Halorhodospira halophila SL1: one gene and its partner. Each later gene encodes a partner of the first gene's protein in a complex. Links are inferred from orthologs where the notes say so. Each region holds a gene or a part of one and is shown in the gene's direction. Other genes may lie near its edges.

Evidence for each region.
Region 2: the proteins of smc (region 1) and HHAL_RS02965 are in contact, whole or in part, in a crystal structure (PDB 3ZGX), measured with the Bacillus subtilis proteins. The link is inferred for Halorhodospira halophila SL1 from one-to-one orthologs.

Annotation. Positions count from the first base shown.
Region 1 is NC_008789.1:2,057,858-2,063,057, reverse strand. The notes cover bases 570-4,644. They hold smc (chromosome segregation protein SMC), read left to right. Parts: upstream 570-946; coding sequence 947-4,444; downstream 4,445-4,644. Other genes in these bases: HHAL_RS12740 (cell division protein ZipA C-terminal FtsZ-binding domain-containing protein), read left to right, coding at 4,458-4,644; queF (preQ(1) synthase), read right to left, coding at 570-875. Also shown: tRNA glutamyl-Q(34) synthetase GluQRS, read right to left, coding at 1-505; more of queF, read right to left, coding at 519-569; more of HHAL_RS12740, read left to right, coding at 4,645-5,200. UniProt on the Bacillus subtilis protein: Required for chromosome condensation and partitioning.
Region 2 is NC_008789.1:658,588-662,149, reverse strand. The notes cover bases 563-3,562. They hold HHAL_RS02965 (segregation and condensation protein A), read left to right. Parts: upstream 563-1,648; coding sequence 1,649-2,476; downstream 2,477-3,562. Other genes in these bases: rluB (23S rRNA pseudouridine(2605) synthase RluB), read left to right, coding at 3,095-3,562; scpB (SMC-Scp complex subunit ScpB), read left to right, coding at 2,473-3,105; HHAL_RS02970 (tryptophan--tRNA ligase), read left to right, coding at 563-1,652. Also shown: HHAL_RS02975 (L-threonylcarbamoyladenylate synthase), read left to right, coding at 1-392; more of HHAL_RS02970, read left to right, coding at 435-562. UniProt on the Bacillus subtilis protein: Participates in chromosomal partition during cell division. May act via the formation of a condensin-like complex containing Smc and ScpB that pull DNA away from mid-cell into both cell halves.

The DNA of each region.
Region 1 (5,200 bases):
CGACCTCGGCCTCCAGGTCGGTGGTGACCCGGCCTTCGGCGCGATCGGTGAAGGCGATGTGGGCGCCCATGGTCCGCACCCGAACCGCTCGCTCCGCGCGCCCGGCGGGCAGTCCGTCGCGGCAGGTGCCGGGATACACCACGCCGATGGGGCCGTGGGCGCTGGCGGCAGCCTGGATCTCCTTGCGCGTGCACCCGCAGGGATAGGCCAGGCCCTGCTCACGCAGGGTCTCGATGGCCGCTTGGTACGCGGTGCCCCGCTGGCTCTGATAGACCACCGGCCCGTCCCACTCCAGGGCGTAGGTCGTCAGGGTGTGCAGGATGGCATCGGCGGCGCCGGGCTCCTCCCGGGGCGGGTCCAGGTCGTCGATGCGCACATGCCACACCCCGCCGTGGTGGCGGGCCTCGATCCAGCCCCCCAGTGCCGCCACCAGGGAGCCGAAGTGCAACGGCCCCGTCGGCGACGGGGCGAAGCGGGTGGCGAAAGGCGGGCCGGGGGGCGTCATGCCGGCGGCGGGTTCAGCGGCCGTGGTGCTCGGCCTCGACCGTGGTCCAGATCCCGCCGCGGACATTGAAATGCGCCGTCAGCTTCATGTAGCGCGGCTGCGTGGCGGCGACCAGGTCACCAAGGATCTGGTTGGTCAGGGCTTCGTGGAACCCGCCCACGTCGCGGTAGGACCAGATGTAGAGCTTCAGCGACTTGAGCTCCACGCAGTGCCGTTCCGGGATGTACTCCAGGTTGAGTGTGGCGAAGTCGGGCTGGCCGGTCTTCGGGCACAGGCAGGTGAACTCCGGGATCTCCATGCGGATGGTGTAATCCCGTTCCGGGTTGGGGTTTTCGAAGGTCTCCAGCGTTTTCGACGGTTCCGTTGACATGGCTTTCCAAGGGTCCGGTGAGGCTTGATAATGGCCCGTTATCCTAACCGGACGCGCCCGTCGTCTCTACGATGCATCTCAAGCGGATCAAACTCGCCGGCTTCAAGTCCTTCGTGGACCCGACCTCCGTGCCCCTGCCGGGGCGCATGGTCGCCGTGGTGGGGCCCAACGGCTGCGGCAAGTCCAACATCATCGACGCCGTGCGCTGGGTCATGGGCGAGAGCTCGGCCAAGCACCTGCGCGGCGAGTCCATGACCGACGTCATCTTCAGCGGCTCCAGCGCCCGCTCGCCGGTTGGCAAGGCCAGCATCGAGCTCGTCTTCGACAACAGTGATGGCGCCATCGGCGGGCAGTACGCCGCCTACAACGAGATCTCGGTGAAGCGACAGGTCAACCGCGAGGGGCAGTCGCAGTATTCCCTTAACGGCACCCGCTGCCGGCGCCGCGACATCTCCGATGTCTTCATGGGCACCGGGCTGCGGCCGCGCGGCTACACCATCATCGAGCAGGGCATGATCTCGCGGGTGATCGAGTCCCGCCCCGAGGAGCTGCGCGTCTACCTCGAGGAGGCGGCGGGGATCTCCGTCTACAAGGAGCGGCGGCGGGAGACCGAGCGGCGCATCCGGGATACCCGCGAGAACCTGGAACGCCTCGAGGATGTCCGGGACGAGGTCCACAAGCAGCTCGAGAAGCTGCGTCGCCAGGCCGAGACCGCCGAGCGCTACCGGACGTACAAGGCCGAGGAGCGGCGACTGCGCGGCGAACTCTCACTGCTGCGCCTGCGCGATCTGGATCAGCGCATCGGCGAGCGCGACGCCAGTATCCGTGATCAGGAAAATCAGCGCGAGGCCGCGGTGGCGGAGCAGCGCCGCGCCGAGCGCGAGATCGAGGCCCTGCGCGAGTCCGCCCGCGAGCGCCACGAGGCCCTGAATACCATCCAGGGTCGCTACTACGAGATCGGCGCCGAGATCGCCTCCGTGGACGAGCGGATTCAGAGCGCCCGCGACCTGCGCCGGCGGCGTGAAGAGGAGCTGGCCGAGGCGAGTCGCGCACTCGAGGAGCTCGATGGCACCGTCACCGCCGACCAGGAGAAACGGGCCGTCCTTGAGGAGCGGGTCGAGGAGCTGGAGCCCGCCCTGGAGGCGGCCAGCGAAGAGGAGCAGGTGGCTGAATCGGCCCAGGAGGACGCCCGCGGGCGCCTCGACGCCTGGCGCGACGAGGCCGATTCGGTCCGCAGCGAGCAGACCGCGGCGCAGCGCCGCGAGGAAGTGGAGCGGACCCGTCACGATGCAGCCGCCCGGCGTGTCCGTGAGCTCGATGAGCGCATCGAGGCCCTCGACGATGAGCACGAGTCGGTGGACCTGCATGCCCTGGAGAGCGCCATCAGCGAGCTGGAGGCGGAGGAGGAGCAGCTCTCCGCCGAGCTCGAGGATCTGCAGCAGCGCCGCGATGCCGCCGCCGAGGAGCTGGAGACCCGGGCCGCCGAGCGGGACCAGGTGGCCCAGGAGCTGGAGGCGGCGCGTGAGGCCGTCTCCGGGACCCGCGCCCGGCTCACGTCCCTGGAAACCCTTCAGGAGTCGGCCCTGGGGCGACGCGGGGATGAGCGTCACGCCTGGCTCGAACGACGGGGTTGGGCCGGCGCACCGCGCCTGGCCGAGACCGTGCGCGTGGATGAGGGTTGGCAGCGCGCGGTGGAGGCGATCCTCGGCGACGCCCTGCAGGGTGTCTGCATTGAGCCGCACTCGCTGCCCAGCGAAGGGGCGCCGGACGGCGGACCGCTGACCCTGGTCGGCGATGCCCAGCAGCTGCCCGCACCGGAGGAGGACCGCCTGGCGGCGCGTGTGCACGGCAGTGAGGCGGCCCGTGAGCTGCTGGCCGGGATCCGCTGCGCCGCGGATGCTGCTGCCGCGGAGGCGCTGCGCCCCGGTCTGGCCGCCGGCGAGACCGTGGTCACCCCGGACGGGGTCTGGATGGGCGCCAACTGGGTGCGCCTGCCGGGGCAGGAGGATGCCGAGAGCGGCGTGCTCGAGCGCGAGCAGGAGATCCAGACCCTGCGCGAAGAGGTGGAGGCCGCCGAGGCGCGGGTCCAGGAGGCCGAGGGACGGCTGGCCGACGCGCGGGGTGGCGCTGCCGAGGCCGAGCGCCGCCGCGACGAGTTGGCCGCCGAACTGGGGCCGTTGCACCGCCGCCACGCCGATCTGCAGGCGCGTCTGGAGCACCGTCGGGAGGCGCTGGACCGGGCCCGGGCGCGGCGCGAGGAGCTGGCCAGCGAACGCAGCCGGTTGGTCGAGCAGCGTGATGCCGCCCGCGAGGAGCAGGAAGAGGCCGCCGCCGCTGCCGAGGAGGCGGCCGCCGGCGCCGCCACCGCCGCCGAGCGGGCCGCCGAGGTGGAGGCGCAGCAGCAGGATCAGCGTGAGCAGCTGGAGCGGGCCGGCGAGCGTCTGCGCGAGGCGCGTGAGCGCCGCTACGACCTCTCCGGCAAGCTCGAGAGCGCCCGCACGGCCCTGGAATCCGTGCGCGAGCAGTTGCGCCGAGCCGAGGAGCAGCGCGAGCGCTACGCCCGTCGTCGGGAGGAGTTGGCGAGCGCCCTGGCCGGGGACGAAGACCCGGTGGCCGAGCTGACCGAGAAGCGCGAAACCCTGCTGGCCCGCCGTTCCGAGGCGGAGACGCAGCTGGCCGAGGCGCGCAGCCAGGCCGAGCACTTGGATCACCAGCTGCGCGAGCAGGAGCAGGCGCGCACCGAGGCCGAGCAGCGCGCCGAGCGGCTGCGCGAGGGACTGGAGGCGCTGCGCCTGGAGACCGGTGAGCTACGGGTCCACCGCAGCCACGAAGCCGACGCCCTGGCCGAGCTCGGCGAGTCGGAGGCCGACGTGGCCGAGCGGTTGGCCGAGGACGCCACCGTGGATGCCTGGGAGAAGGCGCTGGAGCAGACCACCGAGCGCATCCGCCGGTTGGGGTCGGTGAACCTGGCGGCCATCGACGAGTGCCAGCAGCTGGAGGAGCGCCGCGGCTATCTGGATGAGCAGCACGCCGACCTCAACGAGGCCCTGGAGACCCTGGAGACGGCGATTCGCCGCATCGACCGGGAGACCCGCGCGCGGTTTCGTGAGACCTTCGATCAGGTGAACGAGGGCCTGGGCCGCTTCTTTCCGCGGCTGTTCGGGGGCGGGCGCGCCTACCTGGAACTGACCGACGACGACCTGCTGTCTACCGGGGTGGTGGTCATGGCGCAGCCGCCGGGTAAACGGGTATCGAGCATCCATCTGCTCTCCGGCGGCGAGAAGGCGCTGACCGCGGTCGCGCTGGTCTTTGCCATCTTCAACCTCAACCCGGCGCCGTTCTGCCTCCTCGATGAGGTGGACGCCCCGCTCGACGAGGCCAACGTCGGCCGCTTCTGCGACCTGGTCGAGGAGATGTCGGAGAAGGTCCAGTTCGTGCTGATCACCCACAACCGGACCACCATGGAGCGCGCCTCCCATCTGCTCGGTGTCACCATGAATGAGCCCGGCGTCTCGCGACTGGTGGCGGTGGATGTGGACGAGGCGCTCGATATCGCCGAGCCCGGATAACGGAGAAAGACCCATGGACGCGATGCGTTGGACCATCCTGGGCGTAGGGGTGCTGGTATTGCTGGCGATCTACGCCTTTGGCCGGTGGCGGGATCGGCGCCGCCGGAGCGCCCAACAGGAGCCGGCCCCCGGTGGGTCGGAGCGCGCAGCCGCGGGGGGCGGTCGCGCCACCGGTGGGGGCGTTGGCGGAGCCGGGACCGACGGCCCTGCTGATGATGTGCGCCCCGGCAAGACGGAGCGCCCGTTGATTGACGACGACGAGCTGCGTGGCCTCGACGATCTCCTCGCCGAGCAGGAGGAGCTCGCCCCGGAAGAGCTCGATCTGGGGCTCGACCTGGGCGAACGCCCGGCGTCGGGCCGGGCGGCGTCCACGCACGCAGACGAGCAAGGCGGAGCCGGGCCCTGGTGGCAGAACGGGGATGACGCGGCGGGCGATGCGGCCGGGCCGGCTGAGGATCGGAGCGCTTCGCCGCGCCGTTCGGCGGCCGCCGAGGCTGCGCGGGCCGGCCTGGCACCCGCCGAGCAGCCGCCGCAGACGCCGGATGACAGCGGGCAGCCGGCCCACGGGACGTCCTCTGTCGCTGAACCACAGCCGGCGGATCGGGCCGGCACCGAGCCGGCGCTGGATACCAGCCCCGGCGGTGGTGAGCCGGGAGCGGAGGCCGCGCCGCGCGAGGCGGCCCCGGAATCGGCGAAGGCGGGTGTGGGCTCCCCCTCGCGGACCGAGGAGCCGAAACCCCTGAAGCTCTCGCCGGC
Region 2 (3,562 bases), 1.4 Mb from region 1 along the record:
CCAAGATGGAAAACTACGCCTATCGCCTGCTCAAGTCCCATACCCCGGGGCCGTACACCTTCATCCTGCGGGCGACCTCCGAAGTCCCCCGGCGCTTGCAGCACCCCAAGCGCAAGACCATCGGCATCCGCGTGCCGGATCACCCGGCGAGCCGGGCGTTGCTCAACACCCTCGGTGAGCCCCTGATGAGCGTCACGCTGCAAATGCCCGGTGACGACATGCCGCTCAATGACCCCGAGGCGATCCAGGAGCGCATCGGCAAGCTGATCGATGCCGTCGTGGCCGGCGGTCCCACCGGCGGTGGCGTCAGTACCGTGATCGATCTCACCGGCGAGGCCGCCGAGGTCATCCGCGAAGGGGTCGGCGATACCCGCGTCTTCCAGGGCGCTTGAGCGCCCCGGCTCGAATCGCGAATCAACGATAAGGAGCGTTGCTTGGCTAACATCAACCAACGACCCAGCCGCGTCCTGTCGGGCATGCGCCCGACGGGACGGCTGCATCTGGGCCATTACCACGGCGTGCTCAAGAACTGGGTGCGCCTGCAGAACGAGTACGAATGCTTCTTCTTCGTTGCCGACTGGCACGCCCTAACCACCCACTACGAGACCCCCTGGGTGGTCGGGGACAATGTCTGGGACATGGTCATCGACTGGCTGGCCTGCGGCGTCAACCCGAAGCTGGCACGGCTGTTCATCCAGTCCCGGGTGCCCGAGCACGCGGAGCTCCATCTACTGCTGTCGATGATGACCCCGCTGGGCTGGCTCGAGCGGGTGCCAACGTTCCGTGATCAGCAGGAGCAGCTGAACGACCGCGACCTGTCCACCTACGGTTTCCTCGGGTACCCGTTGCTTCAATCGGCGGATGTGCTCATCTACAAGGCCACCGAGGTGCCGGTGGGCGAAGACCAGGTGGCCCACCTGGAGCTCACCCGCGAGGTGGCCCGCCGTTTCAACCACCTCTACGGCGTCGAGCCGGATTTTGAAGAGAAGGCCCAGGAGGCGGCGCGCAAGATGGGCAAGAAAAACGCCCGCCTCTACCAGGACCTGCGCCGGCGCTACCAGCAGGATGGCGATCGCGAGGCCCTGGAGGTGGCGCACGCGTTGCTCGAGGGGCAGCCGAACATCACCGTGGCCGACCGCGAGCGCCTCTTCGGCTACCTCGACGGCACCACACGGGAGCTGCTGCCGGAGCCCGAGGTGCTGCTGACGCCGACGGCGAAGATGCCCGGGCTCGATGGCCGTAAGATGTCCAAGTCCTACGACAACACCATTGGCCTGCGTGAGCCCACCGACGACGTGGTCCGCAAGCTGCGCACCATGCCCACGGACCCGGCCCGGGTGCGCCGCAATGACCCCGGGAATCCCGAGAAGTGCCCGGTCTGGGACTTCCACCAGGTCTACTCTGACGAGTCGACCCGTGCGTGGGTGCAGGAGGGCTGCACCACCGCCGGCATCGGCTGCCTGGAGTGCAAGCGCTGCATCATCGACGCCGTCGAGGCCGAGCTGTCGCCGATCCGCGAGCGGGCGCGGGAGTACGAGGACGATCCCGAGCATGTGCGCTCGGTCATCGTCGACGGCTGTGAGCAGGCCCGCGAGGAGGCGCGAGAGACCCTTGGCGAGGTGCGCAGTGCCATGGGCCTGGAGTACCGGTGAGCGAGACCGCCGCCGAGGCGACCCCTGCCGAGGATCCAGCCGGCGGCGGCGAGCCGGTGGCCCGCGTCGGCGATGAAGCGCTGCGGCGGCTGCCGGACGACCTTTACATCCCCCCGGACGCCCTCGAGGTCTTCCTCGAGGCGTTCGAGGGGCCGCTGGACCTGCTCCTCTACCTGATCCGGCGACAGAACCTCGACATCCTCGATATCCCCATCGCCGAGATCACACGGCAGTACATGGAGTATGTCGAGCTGATGCGGGAGATGCGCCTGGAGCTGGCCGCCGAGTACCTGGTGATGGCGGCCATGCTCGCGGAGATCAAATCGCGCATGCTGCTCCCCCGGCCGGCGGCGGCCGAGGAGGACGAGGAGGAGGACCACGACCCGCGGGCCGAGCTGATCCGTCGGCTGCAGGAGTACGAGCGCTTCAAGAAGGTGGCCGAGCAGATCGACGAACTCCCCCGGGTGGGGCGGGACATCTTCCCGGCGGCGGCCGAGGCGCCGGCGTGCCAGCCCCAGGCGCAACCGCCGGCGGTCAGCCTGCGCGAGCTGGTGCTGGCCTTCTCGGAGGTCATGCGCCGGGCGCAGCTGAACGAGAACCACCAGGTTGAGCGTGAGGCGATCAGCATCCGTGAGCGGATGAGCGATACCCTGAGTCGGCTCAACAATGAGCGCTACACCCCGTTCCAGGCGCTGTTTCAGGTCGAGGAGGGGCGCACCGGAGTGGTCGTGACCTTCCTCGCGCTGCTCGAACTGGTGCGCGAGTCCATGGTGGAACTGGTCCAGGCCGACGCCTTTGCCCCGATCTATATCCGCGCGCGATGAACATGCCACCACTCAAGCAGATCATCGAGGCGGCGTTGCTCGCCGCCGGCGAAGCCCTGACCTTCGAGCGCATCCAGGGTCTGTTCGATGCCGACCGGGCCCCGAGCCGGGATGACATCCGTCGGGCCGTGGCCGAGCTCTCCGCGGACTACCAGGGTCGCGGGATCGAGATCCGCGAGGTGGCCGGCGGCTACCGCATCCAGGTTGGCGCCGAGATGGCCCCATGGGTCTCGCGGCTCTGGGAGGAGAGGCCGGCCCGTTACTCACGGGCTGTCCTCGAGACGTTGGCCCTGATCGCCTACCGCCAGCCGATCACCCGGGGGGAGATCGAACAGGTGCGCGGGGTCAGCGTCAGCACCTCGATCATCCGCACGCTCGAAGAGCGCGGCTGGATCCGCGTGGTGGGGCGCCGGGACGTGCCGGGGCGCCCGGCGATGTACGCCACCACCCGGGGGTTCCTCGAACACTTCAACCTGCGCGGGCTGGATCAGCTTCCGGATCTGGCCACGCTGCAGGATCCGGACCAGGCGCATCTGGAGCTGGATCTGCGTCTGCCCGACGAGGGCGACGAAAGCGACGAGGATCCGGCAACCAGCGATGAACAACAGGGGGCGACCCGTGACGAGTGACGGTGGGAATCAACCCGCAGGGGAGAAACTGCAGAAGGTGCTGGCGCGTGCCGGGCTCGGCTCGCGCCGCGAGATGGAGGCGGCCATCCAGGCCGGACGCGTGCGCATCGAGGGGCGTACGGCCAAGCTCGGCGACCGCGCACGGCCCCGCGATCACGTGGAGCTGGACGGCCGCACGGTGCAGCGGGTCCACCGCGAGCCGCCGCGGCGGGTCCTGCTCTATAACAAGCCCGAGGGCGAGGTGACCACCCGCTCCGATCCGGAAGGTCGGTCGACGGTCTTTGAGCGGCTGCCGCGCACGCCCGGGCGGTGGATCGCCGTCGGGCGGCTGGATATCAACAGCCAGGGCCTGCTCCTGTTCACCAATGATGGCGAGTTGGCCAACGCCCTGATGCACCCCTCCACCGGTGTCGAGCGCGAGTACGCCTGCCGGATCCACGGTGAAGTCACCGAGGAG